DNA from 4 places in the Candidatus Nitrospira neomarina genome. Region 3 is predicted to be linked to each of the others. Evidence: riboswitches for the same ligand, from Rfam matches in the RefSeq annotation. Region 3 holds a riboswitch; each other region holds the start of a gene.
The links. A riboswitch is a leader RNA that binds a small molecule or an ion and turns the genes downstream of it on or off. The one in region 3 is predicted to bind cyclic di-GMP.
Positions count from the first base shown of each region.

Region 1: another riboswitch for cyclic di-GMP. It lies ahead of PQG83_RS20185 (fibronectin type III domain-containing protein); the one in region 3 lies ahead of PQG83_RS16135 (FG-GAP-like repeat-containing protein).
Region 2: another riboswitch for cyclic di-GMP. It lies ahead of PQG83_RS09920 (Ig-like domain-containing protein); the one in region 3 lies ahead of PQG83_RS16135 (FG-GAP-like repeat-containing protein).
Region 4: another riboswitch for cyclic di-GMP. It lies ahead of PQG83_RS06880 (sigma-70 family RNA polymerase sigma factor); the one in region 3 lies ahead of PQG83_RS16135 (FG-GAP-like repeat-containing protein).

Region 1 covers NZ_CP116968.1:4,643,274-4,649,418, forward strand. Annotated here, with positions in the region: gene PQG83_RS20170 (hypothetical protein) at 1-346, shown strand, start outside; gene PQG83_RS20175 (FG-GAP-like repeat-containing protein) at 373-2,259, shown strand; gene PQG83_RS20180 (hypothetical protein) at 2,593-2,847, shown strand; cyclic di-GMP riboswitch class I at 3,486-3,575, shown strand; gene PQG83_RS20185 (fibronectin type III domain-containing protein) at 3,652-4,053, shown strand; gene PQG83_RS20190 (outer membrane beta-barrel protein) at 4,718-6,106, shown strand.
Region 2 covers NZ_CP116968.1:2,272,134-2,278,278, forward strand. Annotated here, with positions in the region: gene PQG83_RS09915 (FG-GAP-like repeat-containing protein) at 237-1,475, shown strand; cyclic di-GMP riboswitch class I at 2,616-2,697, shown strand; gene PQG83_RS09920 (Ig-like domain-containing protein) at 2,765-5,620, shown strand; gene PQG83_RS09925 (hypothetical protein) at 5,630-5,887, opposite strand.
Region 3 covers NZ_CP116968.1:3,740,722-3,746,866, reverse strand. Annotated here, with positions in the region: gene PQG83_RS16145 (hypothetical protein) at 1-266, shown strand, start outside; gene PQG83_RS16140 (hypothetical protein) at 776-1,567, opposite strand; gene PQG83_RS16135 (FG-GAP-like repeat-containing protein) at 1,644-3,332, opposite strand; cyclic di-GMP riboswitch class I at 3,386-3,462, opposite strand; gene PQG83_RS16130 (Ig-like domain-containing protein) at 3,926-6,145, opposite strand, start outside.
Region 4 covers NZ_CP116968.1:1,531,183-1,537,327, reverse strand. Annotated here, with positions in the region: gene PQG83_RS06890 (LptF/LptG family permease) at 45-1,142, shown strand; gene lptG (LPS export ABC transporter permease LptG) at 1,171-2,259, shown strand; cyclic di-GMP riboswitch class I at 2,561-2,651, shown strand; gene PQG83_RS06880 (sigma-70 family RNA polymerase sigma factor) at 2,737-3,615, shown strand; gene PQG83_RS06875 (cell wall hydrolase) at 3,626-4,195, opposite strand; gene PQG83_RS06870 (tetratricopeptide repeat protein) at 4,638-5,198, shown strand; gene trxA (thioredoxin) at 5,363-5,710, shown strand; gene recN (DNA repair protein RecN) at 5,736-6,145, shown strand, end outside.

The DNA.
Region 1 (6,145 bases), 900 kb from region 3:
TTGGATAATGCTGATTAGTGCCCCACTCCTGAAAGCAGAGGTGATTGTTGAAATATCTGGCGGAGAAGAGGAAGGGATGTCTCTTAAACATCGCCAGGGAAACCCTCGACCTGGTAAAGCCCCAATGCGGATCGAAGAGCCGGATGGGACGCTACGACCTCTTGATTCTGGCTCGATACCCGAGAGTCGTATGAGTACGGAGGGCTTACGGGATGTTCCGGATGCGGGGGGAGGAACAATGGTGAATATTGAGGGCCGGTTTCAGTCAATTCTGAAGGTGCCTGACGGAGCGGACCATGCGATTCATCATCATGAACCTGGGGACCGAGAGCCTTTGAAACCCTGAAGATTATTGGAAGACTCTTTTCATCCATGAATTATTCTAAAGTCACCAGACTGGGAGGCCCCTCTCCTTCTCAGTTACCGATGCCCTTCGGCCTTTGCGTGTCTGGATTTCTGGTCGTTTTATTCTTTGGCTGCTTTGGACCTTTGACCGAGACCTTCGGTGCCACCATTATTATTGTGAATAAAGATGGTCCCGGGGAAGGATTTAACGATCCTGCGCCTTTTACGCCAGTGGGTGGAAATACGGCCACCACTCTTGGGGAGGCACGGTTGAAAGCATTTGAGTATGCGGCAAATATTTTAGCGCAGGTGCTGGTGAGCACGGTGGGCATTCGAGTCGATGCTCGAATTGATTCTTTAGGAACAGGAATACTGGGATCGGCTGGCCCTAATACTGTCCATCGGAATTTTCCCAATGCTCCTGTGGCGAATACCTGGTATGTCCAATCTCTTGCCAATAAGCTTGCAGAACAGGATCTGGATCTTACGACCAGTGATATAAGTGCCACCTTCAGTGCAAATTTCACGAATTGGTATTTTGGGCTGGATGCCAATCCCCCATCTGGACAATTTGATTTTGTGACCGTGGTACTTCATGAAATTATTCATGGCCTTGGATTTTTGTCACTCGTTGATGTGCAAACCGGAGAGAAATTCTTAGGAACCAATGATGTATTTATGGGTTGGTTGGAGCTTCATGGAGCCAGTCCGGCCAATTACCCCGTCATGACCGATAGCCAAAGGCAATTTGCGAATGTGGCGAACCCGGATCTTCATTTTGTCGGTGTCAATCTTCAAGGCGGCTCCGGGACCCTGACAGCCGGACGAACGGATACTCATGTTCAGATGTACGCTCCAAACCCGGCTCAATTAGGTTCATCGGTGTCTCATTTCACGAACACGATTAAGCCTGATCAGCTTATGGAGCCCGGAATAGCTTCCGGAAGGGCGATTCATGATCTCGGGTTAGCTCAACCTCTGTTGCAAGATTTAGGATGGATATTTGAGGCTGGCGTGAGTTTCCCAACTCGGAATGATGTTAATGGTGACGAGAGGGCAGACCTCGTGTGGCGCAACACGAGCACGTGGGCTCTCGCGATTTGGTTGATGAACGGTTTTACGATTGCTTCCTCCGGTTCATTAGGCGTGGTGTCGTCAAAGTGGCAGGTTGCCGGTACTGGAGATGTCAATGAGGATGGGAAAGCAGATGTTATCTGGCGTCACAGCGATACAGGAACGGTCGCGGTGTGGCTGATGAATGGTCTCACGGTCATGTCGGTGGGCTTTCCGGGTAGTGTCTCTATGGATTGGCAAATCGCGAGTGTAGGTGATGTCAACGGCGACGGGAGGGCGGACCTCGTTTGGCGCAACACGAGTAGTGGGGAAGTGACGATTTGGTTAATGAACGGTTCCACGATTGCTTCTTCCGGCCATTTGGGCGCCGTACCGTTGGAGTGGCAAATAGTGGGAACGGGAGATATGAATGCCGATGGAAAAGCGGATCTTATATGGCGGAATAACCTTACCGGCGTAGTGGAAGTGTGGCTAATGCAAGGGCTCACGGTCCTGTCAATAGGTTTCACCGGAGGGGTCTCCACGGATTGGCAAATTGCAGGGGTGGGTGATGTGAATGATGACGGGATGGGGGATTTTGTTTGGCGGAAAACGAGTAACGGGGAGGTTGCAATTTGGTTGATGAATGGGGTGACTCTCAGTTCGCCGGGATTTTTTGGCGTGGTGCCTCAGGGGTGGGAGATTGCTGACACCAGTGATATCAATGGGGATGGGCGGGCAGATATAATTTGGCGTAACAATCAGACGGGTACGGTGGCGGTGTGGATGATGAATGGGCTCACTATCATGTCGGTTGGCTTTCCGGGCAGTACCTCACTCAATTGGGAAATCCAACATTAAGCAAAGTTAAAAAAAATCTACAACCTTGTGTTTCACCCCACATACCGAAATGTGTCTAAATGGTTGTTTTCTGATACCAGCGAGTTGAAGTGCGAAACGCATGTGAGTGCATTTGGCGGGAGTCTAAAAGCTGGATTGGGATCAAGAGCACCGGTCGTTGTCTTAGTTGTCACGCTGGTGCTGGAATTTGCCTTTTCCTAATGGAAAGTTATTGTTTCCGGGTGCATTCCTTTTAAGCGGTCAAAATATTTCGAGCCATTTGTTGAGATTAGTCCAATTGGGAGGGCATGATTTGGTAATGACAAACATTTTCCCTTATATGTGAGCATGGATATGCTAACGGCCAATGTGAAATGGTGGTGGGCCGCTATGCTTGCGGGCAGCATCTTACTTGCGGTACCTGGGCATTCCGAGATTGGGGCCATCTTAGGCGATGTGGTTGGGCATTTTTTTTCTGCCCTGATCTTAGCCATTGTGCCGATTCTGGGATATCGTCTGTTCTATGAACGGATTGGTGAAAAAGAAATCACATATATCTTTGGTGCCGCTTGGATCTATCTTGTGTTTTCGCAAATGGTTGGATGGTAAGAAACTAACTTTATTGCACTGAGTTTAGTCATTCCCAAGCTTTTTTAAGGATTATCGGCATACCCTCGACAAAAAATAGAAAAGAGGAATATAAGGCGTTTGAAAATTCATCGATGCGGTAGATTGCGAGCCCCCTCCGGTTCAATGCTTGATGTCACTTCTAATCACAATGATGCGTTATCAGTGATCCCTGCAATCTCTTTGAGAGCATTTATCTCGCACGCAAACTTGATTTTGATTACATCACGGGGGAACATAAACAGACCTGTAGATATTAGTAATCATCACGCACGTATTGGCCTCCTGAGCAGAGAAATTTGGGTTACTTTACTGATTCCTTAGGGACCAACTCATGTGAGGCCGATTTTCCTGGCGAGAGGGCTTTGGGAAATCGCCCGGGTTCCCTGTGCTTCAGGTGTAGGTTCATCAGATTAGAGGTTCGTTAACACATTGCGTCTGTATAATCATAAGATTGATTCATGAACCATAGGATTCATTTTTCTACAATTATTTTTGTTTTATTGTGATTAAGGTTTGGCAGGCTTCATGAATTCTTGAGAAATTTGAAGTTTTCTTTCCCAGGATTCAAGGATCTGACAAAGATTCCGATGAAACATCCAGAACTAAAAACGGTTGTATCCTGAAAAAAGCAAACCATCTGAAAGGGTGGGACGCAAAGCTATGGGCCTACGTCTCGGAGTTTGAGATAAGGTTGCCAGGTTGCCAGGCAAGCCACAGAGTCTCCTTGATCATGAGCGGAGTGGCTTCGCTCGGCATGACTCACATGCATAAAGGAGATCTCGTATGTTACACAATCAAGGTTTCTCTCGAATAACCTTTCCCCGAACCCATTCCTTTCCATTTGCATTGAGTGCATTATGGACCGTTGTTGTGTTTCTCTGTCTTTTTTCCTCCAATGCACTGGCGGGAGAAGTCACCCTAGCCTGGAATCCTCCTTCCGCAGAATATGGTGGATTCATTGTCGCCTACGGAACTTCAAGCGGCAGTTATACGGAGACTCAAGATGTCGGAGCTCAGGCCATGTATACGGTGACAAGCCTGAATCCCGGTCAAACCTATTATTTTGCGGTAAAAGCTTACGACCGGGCTCGTAAAATTGAAAGCCCGTTTTCGAACCAGGTGAGTGTTACCTTGCCTATCGGTAATGCGCGCCCTGCCCCTCCTAAGGATGTAAAGGTTTATTGAAATTTGTTTTCTGGGAAAAATGATTACAGATAGATTGTATTTGGATGGGGTGCATCAACGGAAATATCGTAAGCGGTTTTCACACGGGACTTGTGAAGCTGGCTCCGTGATACTGAAGTTTCCCTACCTCTAAGAAAATTTGCAGAACGAGGCTGTTCCGCGAATGTCCTGTTTATCAGGAATTCTTCTCCGGCATTCGTTAAACAATGAATATGAGGACAGGGTCAATGACCTGAAATCTCATGAATATTTTGCGATTTTCTCAAGTCTCACTCCGTCGAGATTTTTGTAAATGTTCTCAAGAAATTTACATGAAGTCCTACATTATCCCTGTATTTAAAACTGAAATCTTCCCGGTAGAGTGTTATGTGTTTCCCCCACCTTTGATCGACTTTATCCTGTAATTTTGGTATTCATCCCCATCTAGAAAAACGGTCTACGAAAAAAACCCTTATACTTCACTTCTACTAAGGTAGAAGGACTGTTTCTAGTGCGGGTTCCTATGGTAAGGTCCACCCCTTGTCAGGGAACTCACCTTGCAATTGACTTAACAGGTTGATGAGGGCACCATAATCTTAGAGTTCGTCATGCCCAAAACTATAGAGCGTTCTTCTGACTCCACCCCCCGCACTTCCATCGAATTGAAAGTAATAAGGTAACTGTAATGATTAATTCCGTATGGCGAAAAACAAGAGCGGTGCGTCTTTCCCCATTTGGCACACTCAGTGAGCGGAAATGGCCGATTGCTCTTATTCTGACTGTTCTCGTTGCCTGTGAGGTATTGTCCCCCGTCGAGGGACAGGCTCAATCTTTTTCTGATATGGGACTGTTTTATTTTACCGGGTCTCACCAGCCTATTCAGAATCGGGGGGGGCTTTTTCGTGAATATATGACGGGAAATGGTTTAGGGGATGGTATCAAAGCCGGTCCGGTCCTACTCCGTCCGTTTTTAGGTGCATCGGAAGTGTATACCGACAATGTCTTTAAGAGAGACACAAATACGAAAAGTGACTTTCTTACGACCATCGCGCCTGGAATTCAGGCGTTCATGCCGTTTGCCGGAGGTAAGCATTCAGTCCTTCTTGACTATCGTGCTGCCCAATTTCTCTACGCAAAATTTACCGAAAATAATGCCCTGGCCCAAGATGCTCTTGGACACGTCAGTTTGAATTATCCGGGTGGTTTAGCCATAGACTTGCAGGGAGGCCATTTAGAAGGGTTTGACCCGAGAGGATCGGAAGTGGATACCCAACAAAGGGATATTACCAAATGGAATGTGAATCAGTTTTTAGGCCAGATTGAATTCACGGGACAAAAGGCTGGTATCCGTCTTCGCACAAATTTTGATGATGTAAATTACACCAACAATGGGCAGGCTGCCTCGCGTGACCGGAGCCGTGCTAGTGCCAATCTGAGCGTGTCTGTCGCTGTAACCCACTCAACCCGCGCCCTCGTCGGCGTTCGAATAGTCAACAATGATTATAATACGAATAAGCAACAGAATAGTTTCGGTTACGGGGCATATACCGGCTTCAGCCTGGCACCTACCCGCCAACTCTCAGGGGAATTCAATATCGGGTACCAGGTTTTAAATTTTGACCACGCGCTCATCGATGAAGACTCAGCCCGTGGCCAGGCCCTCCTTGCAAGGGGGTTAAGCCTAGGATCGGAGCAGCAGACCTTCTTTTATATGCGAGGAAACCTGGATTGGAACCCTACTTCCCGGTTAAGCTTTCGTCTCCGTCCCTTTTCGAATATTAATCAGTCAGCGGTTCAGGGTACCTCCACCTATAAACGAATAGGCGTCGACGTGTATGGGAGACAGTCATTTACCAGCCGTCTGGCCCTCAGGGGTAATTTCTACTACGCCAACGATAATTTTAATACGAATAGAACGGATGATCGATTTCGCTTAAGGATAGGACCGGAATACCGTACGGTTAAATGGCTGGGCTTTCGCTTTGATTATATTTTCGAGAAGAGAACCTCAAATATAGCCAATTTTGATTTCAACAGTAATACGTTCATGATTTCCATCGAAGGAATAATCTAGAAAAACGGAATGCACCTTTGATTCATTCAATTCTCTCGG
Region 2 (6,145 bases), 1.5 Mb from region 3:
CTCTGAATCAATCGACAGCCCATTCATTTAGATGTGGGGATAAGAATGCAGAGGAATCTTTAGCGAAAGCCTATCAATTCATAAGGGCTTCTTTTCAAAAAAGGCCCGCTTACTATAAGATAACCTGCGAAATCCAGTAGTCAGGTACGCACCTGATTTCATCCAGCCACCCAAGGAGGGGGTAAGCATCATGAAAAGTATTAGGACTGCCGTCCGAATGTCAGAAGGAATAGAGTATGCCCCGAAAAATACCCTCCTTGAGCTTTGCGACCAGAATTACGATTGGCCTTGCCTTTTTCCTCGGATTGTCTTCTAGCCCCGTTTTCTCGGCTTCTTCCATTCAACTAACCTGGGATGCCAGTCCGGAACCTGACCTCATGGGATATTACGTGCATATGGGCACATCCCAAAGATCTTACAAAACCACAAAAAATGTCGGTCCCAACCCTTCATACATTTTCCAGAACCTAGTGGGGGGAATCACATATTATTTTACGGTCACCGCGTATGATCGATCCGGAAACATCAGTGCACCCGCGAAGGAAGTGTCTATAGCCCTTCCAACAAATAACACAAATCCAAATTTTCCAAAAAATCAGGACCTGAATGGGGACGACAAGGCCGACCTCGTCTGGCACAACACGAAAACGGGCCAGATAGCAGTGTGGCTGCTCAATGGCCCAAGCGTCACAGCCTCGGCCTTTCTGGGGCAGTTGTCCACTGAATGGGCCTTAAGTGGAGTGGACGATCTGAATGGGGACGACAAAGCCGACATCATCTTGCGACATAACACCAGCGGTGCGGTGGCCGTATGGCTAATGAACGGCCTAACCATCACCTCCACGGGCTTTCCCGGCAGCGCGTCGACGGCTTGGGCCATTCAGGGTGTTGGGGATATCAACGGCGATGGCAAAGCCGACCTCGTCTGGCGCAACACCCTTGATGGCCACACCGCAATTTGGCTCATGAATGGGACGACGATTGTTGCAACGGGATTCCCTGCAGGTGTCCCCTTAGAGTGGCAGATCGCGGGAGTAGGCGATGTGAATGGGGATGGCAAAGCGGATGTCCTTTGGCGTCATAGCACCAGCAGCACGGTGGCCGTATGGCTAATGAACGGCCTAACCATCACCTCCACCGGCTTCCCCGGGAGCGCCCCGACGACTTGGACCATTCAGGCCGTCGGAGATGTCAATGGCGATGGCCAAGCCGATCTGGTCTGGCGCAACCACACTGACGGCAACACCGCCATATGGGTCATGAATGGGACGAGGATTGCCCTTTCCGCCTTCCCGGGGGCGGTGTCGGTTGCATGGCAGATAGCAGGAGCTCACGATGTGAATGGGGATGGCAAGGCTGACGTCATCTGGCGCAACAACACCAATGGCGCAGTGGCGGTATGGCTAATGAACGGGGTGACCATCACCTCGACCGGCTTTCCGGGTGCCGCTTCCACAGACTGGAAAATTCAGTAAAACAGGATTGTAGAAAAACACAAAAACGCTTATCTGGATTGGGCTTGTGGACTATCCCAGCGAATGGACTCCTCAGAATAAGTACTAAAAAGGGGAAAGGGGATAAATCATCGACTCCAACCACTGGCAATGGAAAGAAAACTGTCGAACGGACTAAACCTCACGTCAATCTCCTTCACCAACAACATGCTTCCTATCCGGTTCTCCACCAGGAATAAACCCCTCTCTAGGGGAAATTTTCTCCCCAATATCGCCTTCCCCATAAATTTTGACTTCATCATCCTACCCTTGTTGTGGCAAGGGGTGTTTTCAAGCATTAGAAGAAATCTCTTTTCCTCACAGCAGCTATGGCATGAATAATCAGGAGCCCATCTCCCGTCAAACAGGTTATTCCTGCTTGCTGTCGGCAGAAATCCCCTACCGAGGATAGGCTTTCCCGTGAATAGGGAGAGATCTTCTTCCCCCTTCCCACGACCCCGAAAATGGTTACCTTGATTCCCAAAATGTTTGTAGGGGTATTCGGATCAGCCCACAGAATTGTTGCCAACCAATCAATCCGCATAGTTAACAGCCTGAAACCACTTCATGGAACCATTAGTCGTTTTCCTTGCTTCATCGCTAACTGCAACCATTAGCATTCCCCTTCATAAGGTGTAAGGGGAAACCTTCACCCATTGGATTGCTCGAAGTCACATATTCCACAGCAGGCGGGCATTCCTCAAAATGCCAAAGAACCAGCCGCTCCAAGTTTCTTATTTACACTTCACGTCCCTTCATCTCCTACATCTTCCCAATGGTAGAGAAAGCATTGAAATGATCACATTTTGACCGAATTGAAAGTTTCAATCGATTTTCAATTCGCAGAGAACCCTAATGATATATATTTTTTTAGAATGAACGGATGGAATTTCCAAAAAAAATGCGTTCAAGTATTTCATTATTTCGATGGCCTTTTTGTTCGGTTTTTATAATTTCTCGTGTTTGCTCTTCTAAAATTTCTGACCAATCGCCTCGTCATCCTAATTCTCTCTAAAGTTTTTCCTTACTTCTCCGAAATGTTCGCCAGACCGTTTAGAGGTGCGAAAAAATCAAAAATGAAGGGATACAGACTTTGACCACCCATTAGTTCAAACAATCCTCTTCCCGAAAGGGCACACCTACTGTGAAGTAGGGCCGCAATGCCAGGAGTCAGGTAGTATCGCCTGATCGTCCGGCTACCGAAGGAAGACCTAATCCATAGGGGGAGGAGAAAATGCGGACTTCGATCCGAATACGACAAGGAGAAGAGTATGATCCGACCAACCACCACCTTGGGTTTCGTAATCGCGCATACGGCACACCTTGCGCTTCTCCTCTTCGGGTTGTTCGTTAGCCCCGCGTATTCGGCCTCCTCTATCCAACTAACCTGGAATGCAAATACCGAATCGGATTTAGCAGGATATAAAATTTACAAACGGACGTTATCTTCTCAAAATTTTGGACAACCCGTATTTTCAGGATTTCCCAATAATCCATCCTCCCCCTCAACCATCGTTTCCGGGCTCAGTGGAGGCACAACCTATGGATTTATTGCGACCGCCTTTGATACAGCAGGAAATGAAAGCACTCCCTCGACAGAAGCAACAATTACTATACCCACAAGTACACCGCCCGCAGATTCGACCGCCCCGACGGTCACGCTGACGGCTCCCAGTGGGGGCACCGTCTCCGGCACGGTGACGGTCAGCGCCAGCGCCAGCGACAATGTCGGCGTCACCGGCGTCCAATTCCGGCTCCAGGGCGCCAACCTCGGCGCCGAAGATACGACCAATCCCTACAGCACCAGCTGGAATACCACCACCGTGCCGAATGGCGCCTACACCCTCACCGCGATCGCCCGCGATGCCGCGGGCAATACGAAAACCGCCGCACCCGTCACGGTCACGGTGAGCAATACCAGCACGCCACCACCCTCCTCAGGACTCACTATTTCCAATCTGACCGTCGCCAGTGAACAACCATACGTGGTTGGAACAAGCCTCCAAGCTGGGGGCACCGTCTATATTGACCGCAATTATACCTTTACGACGGTTCCCACTAACGTGCAGGGAGCCGCGTATATCCAAACCGCCAATGCGGACAAAGGGGCGACCAATGCCTCCTTTCTGAGCTTTACGGTCAATCAACCTGTGTCGGTGTCTGTCGCCCATGACGTGCGTCTCATCCAAAAACCATCGTGGTTGAGCACCTTTACGGATACCGGCGCGAATCTGGTGACCTCGGATACTACCCACCGCCTGTTTGTGCGGTCCTTCCCCGCTGGCACCATTACCCTCGGGGGCAATGCCGGTAGTGCCTACAGCATGTATTCCGTTCTCGTCAAATCAGAGGGTGGCTCCATAGCGGACACCACGCCCCCGACGGTCACGGTGACGGCTCCCAGTGGGGGCACCGTCTCCGGCACGGTGACGGTCAGCGCCAGCGCCAGCGACAATGTCGGCGTCGCGGGCGTACAATTCCGCCTCCAGGGCGCCAACCTCGGGACCGAAGATACGACCAGTCCCTACAGCACCAGCTGGAATACCACCACCGTCCCGAATGGCTCGTACACTCTCACGGCCATTGCCCGCGATGCCGCGGGCAATTCGAAAACCGCCGCAGCCGTCACGGTCACGGTGAGCAATACGCCGGCAGATACGACCGCCCCGACGGTCACGCTGACGGCCCCAAGCGCGGGCACCGTCTCCGGCACGGTGACAGTCAGTGCCAGCGCCAGCGACAATGTCGGCGTCGCGGGCGTGCAATTCCGCCTCCAGGGCGCCAACCTCGGGACCGAAGATACGACCAATCCCTACAGCACCAGCTGGAATACCACCACCGTCCCGAATGGCTCGTACACTCTCACGGCCATTGCCCGCGATGCCGCGGGCAATTCGAAAACCGCCGCAGCCGTCACGGTCACGGTGAGCAATACGCCGGCAGATACGACCGCCCCGACGGTCACGCTGACGGCCCCAAGCGCGGGCACCGTCTCCGGCACGGTGACAGTCAGTGCCAGCGCCAGCGACAATGTCGGCGTCGCGGGCGTGCAATTCCGCCTCCAGGGCGCCAACCTCGGGACCGAAGATACGACCAATCCCTACAGCACCAGCTGGAATACCACCACCGTCCCGAATGGCTCGTACACTCTCACGGCCATTGCCCGCGATGCCGCGGGCAATACGAAAACCGCCACAGCCGTCACGGTCACGGTGAGCAATACCAGCACTCCACCCTCACCCCAAAATCACGATCTGAATGGGGACGGCAAGGCCGACCTGGTTTGGCGGAATACGAAAACCGGGCACGTGGCTGGGTGGCTGCTCAATGGCACAAGCGTTGCCGACTCGGGATTTCTTGGCCAGTTGCCTACGGAATGGGACCTGAAGGGAGTGGGGGATCTAAACGGAGACGGCAAAGCAGATGTCGTCTGGCACCATAGCACGAGCGGTGCGGTGGCCGTGTGGCTTATGGACGGCGTGAACATAGCCTCCACAGGCTATCCCGGCACCGCCTCGACGGCTTGGGACATTCACGGAGTCGGGGATCTAAACGGTGACGGCAAAGCAGACCTTATTTGGCGGCACGCGAATGGCAGCACCGCGGTATGGTTGATGAATGGGACGGCGCCTCCTTCTTCCACCGGCTCACTGGGCGGTGTGGGCTTAGCCTGGGAGATCGCGGGAGTGGGGGATTTGAATGGGGACGGCAAGGCGGACCTCGTCTGGCGACATAGCAAAAGCGACAAAATGGCGGTATGGCTAATGGACGGCCTGACCAGGACTTCCGTAGGCTTTCCCGGCAGCGCCTCGACGGCTTGGGACATTCACGGAGTCGGGGATCTGAACGGTGACGGCAAGGCGGACCTTATTTGGCGGCACACGAATGGCAGCACGGCCGTATGGTTGATGAACGGGACGGCGCCTCCCTCCTCCACCGGCTCACTGGACGGTGTAGCCTCAACGTGGCAGATTGTGCAAGTAGGTGATGTGGATGCGGACGGACGCGCGGATATCATTTGGCGCAATGAGACGAGCGGCGCGGTGGCGGTATGGCTGATGGACGGCCTAACCAGGACTTCCGTAGGCTTTCCCGGTGCCGCTTCCACAGACTGGGAAATTCGGTAGGCACGAAGGTTAAAAACACAAGAACGCCGACCTGGGATGGTCTCGTTGGCCATCCCGGCTAGCTGTTAATAGAAACCCACTGTCCGGAATAATCATTCGTGCCGCACTCCCACGCGGCACACGGATATCCAACAGACCCCTTGGTCCTAATACAACTTCCAAGGATATGCATGGAACACATTCGACCCCCATATCGGCATTGCCCGTCCCGCCATCAATACTGAAACTCCTCCCCGCCAGTTTGGCAAACCCGATAAGCACTGACATAAATAGTTTGTTGGGAGATGGTTCGCACAACCCCTCTGAAAGTCTCGGTGCAATCAGACTACAATTTGTTCGTGAAATAAATAGCGTGTAGATTAATTTTGACAGACAAGGCTAGGATCTTATTCATGATACCGCACCATTTCTACAAAGCCACAAATCATCCTACAGAAGGCGTGGCACTTCAAACTTGAATCCACCTCTTCCTTGCTGCCAGATGGTATCTGAGGCTATTCTTAATTTGGTATTTATTGGACTGTT
Region 3 (6,145 bases):
ACGCCTATCTTGCTGTAGATGACTCCTTGCATGTTTCCATTCTCGGACAATATGTTCTCAAGCAACGCACTAATACCCCATCAAACCCTCAAATCTATGACATTTCGCTGTTATTCAAAAAAGACGTTAGGGACTACTTGCATCTGAACCATCGGCAACAAACCCTCAGTCTCAAAATCGCACACAACCAGCAAATGAACACCTCTTATTCTCAAACACAATCCAACCAGACATCTGCCATGTTACTCGTGAGCATCATTCCGTGAGTGCTCAGAATCTCCCTCTTTCCTCCAAAACAACTTTTTCCATGACTTTCCAGTGGCAGAGGCACAACGTATTTTAAATCCAACGCAGAATCAAAAGATGGCGTGTTCAGAATGGCCCATCCAGCAGGACTACTCCTGATTGAACAACCTGAGAATACTGAGAAGGAGGTAAACGGACCATTTTCCGAATTTTTAAGACTTCTCTGAAAAAAGACTTCATTCAAAAGGGGAGAATAGGCAAAGGGAAATGGGGTATACCCAGAACAACACGACCCCTACTCAAGGTCAGAATGTCGGCATGGCATAAGCAGAAATCAGGCTCTGCCGTTAGCCATACGAATCTTTCAACAGAAAAGGTCCGCACTAATTAGTAAGAATCATTCCCTGAATATACCAAGCTCACTGCTAAATACGCTTGCGTAATAGTTCTGTTCTTCCTCCTTGAAAATTTAGAGGAGCCTGTCCTGCCAATAAGTGGCAAGACGGAGGGGAGAGATATTGGTTCGACTTTATGGGCTCAGGGGAAGAAGCATTTCTTGTTGCCTATGCTTCGACACGGGTTGAATATTCATTGGAGGATACGCCGTCGGAGGAATGATCTTCATCGCGCGCTCACTACTTCCCGCCGGAGTTATCGGCATGTCTCTACTATTGGCTGGGGAAATTGGCATGGATGCCCCATGTGCAGGTGGACGAATCTCCATAGGAGCATTCCTTATGGCGAACAACTGTCCACCGGACCTTCGCTTCCCATGAGATGGCCGTTCAGATCTGGACACATTCTTATTCATCTGATTTTCACGCTCCCTATCTAAACCATGGCCTGCTAACCCGTTTTTTGGGACTGCACTAATCTTTTGCCCGGAAGGTTCCCGTCCCCGGCCTCTAACTTTTTTATCTGATAGGGATACTTCTGGTGACACCTTAGCCATCACATGGAGTGTGGTGATTTTTCCAGCCGCATTCAATGTAAAAGCATAGTCCCACTGAACCAGGATCTTGGAGAGTGCCCTGGGCAAAGGTTCATTCTGTAACCTCACAGAAATGACTTTCTCCAATTCTGCATCCGGTGCCACATAATCCAGGCCCAATTCTTTATGCAAGTGAGCAAGGACTGTGCGCAGTGATACCTGGTGCAACTGACCGGTCAATCGTCCGGAATCGACATGGAGCGGAATCTGCCGATCAAAGGCCAACGCCCAATCCGGCAGTCCGCATAGACTGATGCCCAGGAGTGCTCCGCCACACACCATGATGAAGTGGCGTCCGCTCCTTAGCTTTCGTTGAATCCGATATGTCATCGCTCATCCCTGCGCGTAACCCAGGCCAATCACTTTTTGAAATCCGACCCGATTTGAGATGTTGTAACCACTCATCTTATTTTTGGATTTCCCAGTTTACCGGGGTACTGCCCGGAAACCCCACCGAACCGATTTTCAAACCATCCATCAGCCACACCGCCACCTTGCCATTTGTCCGATTTTGTAAGATTACATCTCCCTTACCATCTCCATCCGCATCACTCACCTGCCTAATTTCCCATTCGAGGGGAATGCCTCCTATAAAACCTGTCAAGGGTGTCATCGCCCCGTTCATCAGCCACACCGACACCATTCCAGTTTTTTTATTGCGCCAGATCACATCCCGTTTACTGTCCCCATTGACATCTCCGAGAAGTTGAATTTCCCATTCCAGCGAAGTGCTTGCGGGAAATCCCACCGACGTAATGGCCAACCCATTCATTAACCAGACCGCCACTGTGCCATTCGTCCGATTCTGCCAAACAAGGTCGGCCCTCCCATCGCCATTGATATCACCCACTTGCTCTATTTTCCACACTGTTGGAGTGCCCCCAAGAAATCCCACAGAGCGAATCGACAGCCCATCCATAAACCAGACGGTCACCATTCCACTATCCGAATTGCGCCAGATCACATCCCCTTTGCCATCCCCATTGATATCACCGATCCCCTTAACCACCCATTCGGCTGAAACACCCCCAAGAAAGCCGAACGATTGTATGGTCCCCTCCTTCATAAGCCAAATACCCACCATTCCACTTATGGTGTTCTGCCAAAGGATGTCGCCCTCACCATCACCATTCATATCTCCCACCTGCTTAATCTTCCATTCCGTAGAAGTACTTCCAGGGAAACCGACCGATGTAATAGTCAGCCCATTCATCCGCCAAACAGCGACTTCACCGCTACTCGCATTGCGCCAAAGCACATTAGTAGTGGGAGGCGTGATATCGGGAGCGGGGCCCTCCGCTGGTTGAACGATGACGGAATACATGCTGCCGCCCCCCCCGCTGGCGTTGCCCCCGAGCGTGATCGTCCCGGCCGGAAAGGCCCGAGCATAGAGGCGGAGAGTCGTATCCGAGGTCACCAGATTCTTGCCCGTATCGGTAAAGCTGCTCAACCACGACGGTTTCGGAGTCAGCCGCACGTCATAGGCCACCGTGACAGACACCGGTTGATTCACCGTAAAGCGGAGGAAGGCCGCCGTTGTGGCCGCTTTATCATTATTGGCCGTTTGGATATAGGCCGCGCCCTGCACACTCGTAGGGACCGTGGTAAATGTGTAGGCGCGGTCGCGATACACCGTCCCCCCGGCTTGGAGGCCGGCCGCGGACACCATATACGTTGCGCCACTGGCAACGGTCAGGTTCGATATGCTGAGTGAGGAGGACGGCGGCGGACTAGAAGTACCGGAAGAGGGGGAGGACGGGGCGATATATTTTTTCACCTCGGGAGAGGGAAGACTTTCATTGCCCGAGGCATCGAACGCGGTAACCGTAAAATAGTGCGTTTTGTCCGTGAGTAATTGGGTATATTGATAGGTCGTGATCTTCCCGACCGTCGTGGGAACCCCATAGACCCCGGGGTTGGTTCCTCGATAGATCCGATACCCCGCTAAATTGGCCTCTTGATTGGCGGTCCATTGGAGAGTGGCCGAATCACTGGTGGCGGCTTGTGCCCCCGGCGGGAGAAAAAGAAGGCAACTGCCAAGTAGACACCACGCTAGACACCTTTTGAGACGACTTCCCGCACGAACATCGGACATGGGATACCTCCTTCGCACACAAACAGAGGCCCCAGTCCCGCACGTTCCCTTTCTTCGGTAACCCGGCTATCAGAAATTCTGACCCGTGGCTTTGCGTCCCCACTTCACAATGGGTTTGCCTTTATCGGAAAGAGGCCACTCGTTTACGCTGTGTTATGCCATCTTCGTTCGAATGATCCAAACTCGCTCTTGAATGTGAGAAGACACGGACTTTCTTGACATCACGGGCTTTATCGGTGGATCCCCAAAAGCCTTTAGGCATGACCCAGGCAGGGGAGGTTGGAGAATTCTTCTGGCACTTGCCGTCCAATCATGATTGTTCTTGCACGGCCCGTTTGACGGGTCTTCGTCCACATCCTCGAGACGTGCGCAAGGCGTGAAGGCTCGAACTTTGTTGGACGAGGCCCTCTGGTTTGGAACACGCAAAGATCCGTTGGCGAAGCATTCCTTCAACGAAAACCCAGACGGCATCTCATCCCCTTCACAGGACCCACCTCGGATTCAAATTTTGGATCATGGCCTTCGGCCTCGGATAAGTGCGGACAATCGGGGCACAAAGCTCAATTGATGAATCGAATTCTTCCAACACAACATCATTGGACCAGAGGTTGGACGATGACGGAATACATACTGCCGCTCCCCACGCCGGCATTGCCGCCGAGCGTGATCGTCCCGGCGGGAAAGGCTCGAGCATAGAGGCGGAGAGTCGTATCCGAGGTCACCAGATTCTTGCCCGTATCGGTAAAGGCGCTCAACCACGACGGTTTCGGAGTCAGCCGCACGTCATAGGCCACCGTGACGGACACCGGTTGATTCACCGTAAAGCGCAGGAAGGCCGCCGTTGTGGCCGCTTTATCATTATTGGCCGTTTGGATATAGGCCGCACCCTGCACACTCGTAGGGACCGTGGTAAATGTATAGGCGCGATCGCGGTACACCGTCCCCCCGGCGCGAAGGCCGGCGGCGGACACGCCATACGCTGCCCCATTGGCAACGATCAGGTTGGAAATAGTTAACGGGAACGAGGGTTGAACAATGACGGAATACATGCTGCCGCCCTTCCCACTGGCATTGCCCCCGAGCGTGATCGTCCCAGCCGGAAAGGGCCGAGCAAAGAGGTGAAGGGTCGTATCCGAGGTCACCAGATTCTTGCCCGTATCGGTAAAGCTGCTCAACCACGACGGTTTCGGAGTCAGCCGCACGTCGTAGGCGACCGTGACGGACACCGGTTGATTCACCGTAAAGCGCAGGAAGGCCGCCGTTGTGGCCGCTTTATCATTATTGGCCGTTTGGATATAGGCCGCACCCTGCACACTCGTGGGAACCGTGGTAAATGTATAGGCGCGATCGCGGTACACCGTCCCCCCGGCGCGAAGGCCGGCGGCGGACACGCCATACGCTGCGCCACTGGCAACGGTCAGGTTCGATATGGTCAATGAAGACGTAGTTGGATTGGCAACAGTGGTGGTACCAGGTGCTGAGGGTTGAACGATGACGGAATACATACTGCCACTCCCCCCGCCGGCATTGCCGCCGAGCGTGATCGTCCCGGCTGGAAAGGCTCGAGCATGGAGGTGGAGGGTCGTATCTGAGGTCACCAGATTCTTGCCCGTATCGGTAAAGCTGCTCAACCACGACGGTTTCGGAGTCAGCCGCACGTCATAGGCCACCGTGACGGACACCGGTTGATTTACCGTAAAGCGCAGGAAGGCCGCCGTTGTGGCCGCTTTATCATTATTGGCCGTTTGGATATAGGCCGCGCCCTGCACACTCGTAGGAACCGTGGTAAATGTATAGGCGCGATCGCGATACACCGTCCCTCCGGCGCGAAGGCCGGAGGCGGACACCCCATACGCTGCCCCACTAGCGACGGTCAGGTTGGTTATAGCTAATGGGCTTGTAGTTGGATTGTTTGTGGAAATAGGTGTTGGTGGCGTAATTGGATTGGCGACGGTTCCGGTAACCGGAGCTGAGCTTGTGGTATTGCCCGCCGCATCGCGGGCAATCGCGGTCAAGGTATATTGACCGGGAGCCACTCCAGTCGTGTTCCATATTTGCGAAAAGGGGAGTGTCGTATCTTCCACCCCCAGATTTTTCCCATTAAGTCGAAATTGTACACCCACCACTCCAATATTATCTGTGGCGATGGCGGATACAGTAACGGTGCCACTCAGGGACTTCCCATTTTGGATGCCAACCAGGGCGACCGTGGGAGGCGTGATATCGGGAATGGGGCCCTCCGCTGGTTGAACGATGACGGAATACATGCTGCCGTCCCCCCCGCTGGCGTTGCCCCCGAGCGTAATCGTCCCGGCCGGAAAGGCCCGAGCATAGAGGCGGAGAGTCGTATCCGAGGTCACCAGATTCTTGCCCGTATCGGTAAAGCTGCTCAACCACGACGGTTTCGGTGTCAGGCGCACGTCATAGGCCACCGTGACAGACACCGGTTGATTCACCGTAAAGCGCAGGAAGGCCGTCGTCGTGGCCGCTTTATCATTATTGGCCGTTTGGATATAGGCCGCGCCCTGCACACTCGTAGGGACCGTGGTAAATGTATAGGCGCGATCGCGATATACCCTTCCCCCGGCTTGGAGGCCGGCCGCGGACACCATATACGTTGCGCCACTGGCAACGGTCAGGTTCGATATGCTGAGTGAGGAGGACGGCGGCGGACTAGAAGTACCGGAAGAGGGGGAGGACGGGGCGATATATTTTTTCACCTCGGGAGAGGGAAGACTTTCATTGCCCGAGGCATCGAACGCGGTAACCGTAAAATAGTGCGTTTTGTCCGTGAGTAATTGGGTATATTGATA
Region 4 (6,145 bases), 2.2 Mb from region 3:
CTGCTAATCAGCCAACATATATCATCACTTTCCACTTATTTGAATTGTCCAAGACCTTGATCAGACTTTTCGATCGGTACATTTTTTTTGAGTTGCTTCCCCCATTTTTGACCAGCCTGACCGGGTTGTGTTTCATCATTTTTACCAAGGAAATGCTACGGTTGGTGGATTTAGTGGTATCCCGGGGAATCAGTTTGGCGGCCTTGGGGTCAATTGTGCTGCATTTGCTTCCTTCTTTTTTAGTCCTAACCTTACCAATTGCCTGCTTAATTGCCTCAATTTCGGCCTTTAATCGTCTATCGTTTGACAATGAGGTCATTGCTATTCGAGCTGCGGGGGTCAGTTTCTGGCGAATCAACCTTCCTGTGGTGGTTTTTTCCGGCATTGTATTCCTCTTGACGGTATATCTTTCTCAATGGGGCCAGCCCTGGGCCAATGTGTCTTTGAAGACTTTGGCTTTGAGCGTCATCGAAGATGAGTTGACTCTTGCGGTTGATTCGGGAGTGTTTAATGAACCAATCCCCGGACTCATGGTGTATGTGCCACACTCGGAGAATGCTTCTGGCGATAAGGGGATCTTCATTTCGGACCAACGCAATCCGGAGCAACCCTTAATAATTGTGGCGGAGAATTTTCACATGTTGAAACAAAGCGAACGTCAGCAGTTTGGCATTCGATTGTTTAAGGGGGCAATTCATCAAATCCCCAAAGATGCCAATAATTTTCATCGGGTTATCTTTGATACCTATGATTTTTGGCTTTCTTCGCCTTTTTCCTCCGTGAAAGATAAGACAAAACGGAAAACCTACCACAACCTCACTCAGCAATTGGAGGAATCAGGTGGAACGGACGCAGGAGCCCTTCGTCGATTAGTAGAGTTTCATAAAGACACCGCCTTTCCGGTCGCCACCTTTGTGCTGGGGTTATTGGGCGTCCCGGTGGGGATTGTGTCGAAGCGGTCCGGGAAAGCTGGAGGGTTTGCGATTGGGGTTCTCGTGGTTATCGGATTTTATTTATTAAATGTATTGGGAGAGTTTCTCGTGACGACTTTGGTGATTTCTCCGTTTTTCGGTGCGTGGATGCCCAACATTATCCTGGCCTTCTTCACAGGGTTCCTTCTATTTCAAGCTGGAAAACAATGACCCAGCATTCTCTCAAGCAAGTTAGATCATGAAAAAAATTTCTTGGTATGTATTTGGGAAATTTAGTCGCGTCTTCTTAATGTGTCTTGTAACCGTGCTGACGATTTATCTGGTCGTGGATTTTTTTGAAAAATTGAGAAAATTTTTGAAATATGATGCAGACCTAAGCGTTATTTTAAGCTTTTTTGTCTATCGAATTCCCGAAATTGCTTTTCTCTTAGCCCCGCTAGCGGCTCTAATGGCATCAATTTTGACAATTTGTGGGCTTAATCGGACTCGTGAAATCACGGCGATGCGAAGTTGTGGATTAAGTTTTTATCAAATTGCCATTCCTTTTTTTGTCTTTGGCGGGTTTGTGAGTGTGGTGGGTCTGAGTTTGACGTCCGTGTTGATTCCTTTGGCCAATATTAAAGCTGAATTTGTTCAATCGGTTTTAATCCAAAATAAACCAGAGCCCCTCTTACTAACTCCGGAACGTTTATGGCTTCGGGTGGGACGCAATCACCTTATGCGAATTGATTCCGTGACAGAAGATGGGTTTCGTTTGAATGGTATCCACCAATACACCCTCGATGATCGCTTCAGTCTCAAAAGGATTCTTAAAGGAGAATGGGCAACGTTTGTCGATGAAGAATGGATAATGGAGCATGCGATTGAGCGAACATTTCAGGCTAAAGAACGCCTGCAAGTGAATGTTATCCCACGGCAGACGTTGCCTCTCTCTCTCACGCCTGATGATTTTCAGAATTGGCTGGCTCAGTCTCCAGAGCATATGTCCTTGTATCAATTGCATGACTATATTCAAAGGTTAATAGAAGATGGCCATAGTCCTCATCGTTTTTTAACTGATTATTGGTCTCGAATTGCGTACTCTCTGGTTCCTCTGGTGATGATACTGTTAGGGATCTCGGTGAGTCTGCGCGGAAGTGGTGTGCGTGAGGTTGGAATAGCTAAAGGGCTTGGGCAAACTCTGGCAATTGGATTTTTTTTCTGGGCGGCGCATTCAGTAGGCATTGTCTTAGGACGAAATGGAGCGGTATTACCGATCATTGGCGGTTGGATTGCCACAGTCATGTTTTTGATCATAGGAATAAATCTGTTTTTGAGGCTGAAATGAAGGATCCGCGATTGTCATGAAGGGCACTGGAGGGATTGTGTGAATGAGATTTTGACCATCTGTTCCTGATCACCATTCGTATTGGTTTTTGATACTGTGCAATATATGAATTTGCGTAGTTTTTTCATAAACACGCAAGGGATTTTCTTAATTCCCCTTGACTCGGATCCGATAACATTTCCAAAGAGATAGAGGTCGAAGAGTAGGGGAGAATCCGAAGATCCAAGACAGACAGTTAATCGGAAAATTTCAAAAAACCATCACTTACATGAGGTTGTAATTATCGACTAACGAATTCAACAGGTGACAAGGGCAAACTATCCGTGAGGGTAGGGCGCAAAGCCAAGAAACCCTGAGAACGTTGTCGTTGCAGGGTTCGTCTGGTTACCGAACTGTGTTGGTAGATCCATGCGTTCGTTCATGCGCCCCTTTCCTGGAAGGGGCGCTTTTTTTTGGTCACCCTGGAAAGGCCAAAATATGGACGAAGACGCACAACATTCCACGGAGACAACAGTTGGTATCAAAGAACCCGACACATCTCACCTCTGTTCGGTTAGTCCGAAAAAAGTAGAACATACGGAGGCACAGGGCCAGCTCGATCAGGAATATGTTACCCGGATTTTATTAGAGTTTCTCCCGATCATTCGTCGGATGGCCGGAATTATGGCATTCAGAAATCCCTTTTCCCTGGATGTCGAGGATTTGACCAGCGCAGGGGCTATGGGGCTGTTGTCGGCGTTGAAGCGCTATGATCCGACACGTGATATTAAATTTCGCACATTTGCCGAATATCGTATTCGTGGCATGATGTTAGATGAAATTCGGTCTATGGATTGGGTTCCTCGGTCTGTTCGATTTCGTCGAGATCAAGTGCGACAAATAGTTGAAGAGCATCTTCAGAAAAATGGGGTGCCACCGACCACACAGGAATTGGCCACACTGTTGGGCGTCCCCATTGAGGAGATAGAAGGAGTGGGCGGGTGTGATCCCCGGTTAATTAGTCTGGATGAGCCGGTTGGGCAGGGGGAAGATGAATGCACCCTTCGTGATGTTTTGCCGGACGTTAACCATCTGGACCCTTTTGTGGCCTGTGCGGATGCAGAAATGAAAGCGGCCCTGTCAGCGGCGCTCCAGACATTATCGGCACGCCAGCAAGAGGTGCTTCAATCGTATTATCATGCGGGATTGACGATGAAAGAAATTGGTCGGCAAATGGGTCTGACCGAATCTGGGGTCTGCCGGGTGCATTCCGGTGCCATTCGACATCTACGCATAGAGTTGAAACGTATAGAGGATGGGGGACCCAGTGCGCCCCGACCCAGGAATTTGCGAAAAACACCCGTGGTCCGTGACTAATTAAACTAGATTAAATGGTGTGCTTATTAAAAAATTCGTGTCCGCCAATTTTTGCCACTTTACGGTTGATCTGAGCCCACCGGGGAGTTTTGACCAGTTGGGGATTATAAAACAGTACAGCCCCATTCACCATCTTTCGCCCGTCTTGTACAACCTTCCAGGCTAATAAACTATCTTTCATGTTTCGATTGGTTTGATCAAATTCCATTTCTTCTGGATTTCGTCCCATCCATGGTTCAAACTGTTTGGCCCGAAGAACCGTGCCCTTGACCGTGCCATCGCTATGGTATTTGAGAGCCATTCGGTTCCGAATGACGGCCGCGACAGCTAACTTTCCAGCAAAACTTTCACCGCCGGCTTCCAGATAGATGGTGAGGGCCGCTAAGGTGTCGTCGCTGTGGCTAGATTCCGGCCAATGGACCATTTCCGGAGGCAATGGTGATACAGGCGAAGAAGACGAAAGAACTAATGCGATATCGGCCGAATTTGCAGGAGTTGGTGAAACGGGGAGTAAGCATATGGAGAAGGTTTCTATACCAATGATGAGGACACAAGATAACAGTGTTTGGTTTCGTTTCATTTTATTCCTTTAATGCTTAATGGGTTTAGAATTTTTCCCTCATTATTTTTTGTTTAGATATTGAGAAGCCAGGTTTAATTAAATGCTTTTTGGACACGGTCTTTCGCAAAGTGCATGCCATTGACGTTTTAGATTGTTCAATGGAAGGCGTTTATGGGAGTCTTGAGTTGTAGGGATGAGTCTGGTGGTAGACTTTTTGTGTTTTTCTAAATAACAAGGGGCCTTTATCCAGCATTGTGTCGTGGTTTCGGGACATCAAAGATTAGGTCAGCCGTATATCATGCAATAGTGATTGGAAACAGAGGGATTTCGAGATTCTCGTACTGATTAAAAATCTGACAATCTTGAAAATGGGTCTAGTGAATCATCGTAAATTTTCAGAACGAACAGAGAATCTATCGAGAATGATGTTTGTTGCGCGATTTTAGTGATGGAGGAGAACATGACTATTTCGTCGTTGAGCGAAAGAGGAAGGGAAATGATGATGTGTCTCGGGGTGGGAGTAATTCTTCTTGGTACGTTACCGCTTTCCAATGGTTGGGCTCAGTCAGATCAGACGCCTGTCTTGCCTATGCAATCTCTTGCACACGCTAAAGTGTTTTTGATGGCCGGAGATTACCGTCGAGCAGTAGAGGCTTGCCAGGAAAATATTGACCGCAATCCCTCGGTTGAAGCATACGTTTATTTGGCCTATGTCTATGAGGCAATTGATGGTTATTTAGGAGCATTAGCCAAGCAGGAAGATTATGTGAAAGTGGAGCAATTAGCCCTGAATTTGACCGCACGGGATGTTCTCGATCTCATTGATCCGCCGAATGTCATGCCTCGTATGGCGCAAGAACTCATTCATGAAGGCATTCGGCAACAATTTGATGTGACCGCAGCAATGGCCAATCGGTTGAGTCGGACACGGACGGATGAATTGTGGGCGCAACAAACTCGTTGGCGTGCATTGAAGCCTGATTCATGGTGGACTGGAACCCCGGATGAATGGCAATGGTGAATTCTATCTCTGCCTGTGAGTGAAGTGGTCAAGCAGAGCACACAGGGTGCCCCTCTCTGGAGATAGGTTAATCGTATTTGAGTGAGTTGACAGTCCGATAAGAGCGGTTTTAGGATGGCAAGACAGTCTGGACATTTTGTCGTATTTATCCAAGGAGGCAGTCAGTGTCTGATTTAGTGGCCAAAGCCGATGCAGCGAATTGGGATGGGGAAGTACTGAAATCTTCAGAGGTCGTGATGGTGGATTTCTGGGCAGTTTGGTGTGGACCCTGTCAAATGGTGGCCCCAATCGTCGATGAGCTTGCACAGGAATATCAGGGAAAACTTAAAGTCATGAAGCTCAATACCGATGATGCTCCCGAAGTTGCGGGGAAATATCAAATCATGAGTATCCCAAGTATTCTCTTCTTCAAGGATGGCCAAGTTGTCGAAAAAATTGTTGGTGCAAGACCGAAGCAACAATTCAAACAAGTTATTGACTCGCTCCTGGCTCAATCCACGTCTCCTGCCTGATCAGCGAGACCGATGACTCGGTGTTATGCTGACCGAGCTGCGTATCTCCAACTTTGCCCTCATCGATCAACTCCATTTGGAATTTCCTCCTGGGTTTCTCGTCTTGACGGGGGAGACCGGCGCTGGAAAATCTCTTCTTATTGATGCATTGGTGTTAATCACCGGGGGACGAGCCTCCGCCGAGCATATTCGGTTTGGTGCCGAGGAAGCTCTGCTGGAAGCCTGTTTCCTCATCCCACTGACTCATCCTCTAGCGAGCAGATTGCAAGGGGACGGATACCTCCTTCCCGATCAACAGGACATTATCGTTCGTCGGATCTTATCGCGGTCGGGAAGGAATCGGAATTTCCTCAACGGGCAACTTGCCCCTCTTCAAACGATTCAAGACATCGGCCCTCAGTTGGTAGATATCCATGGCCAACATGATCAGCAATC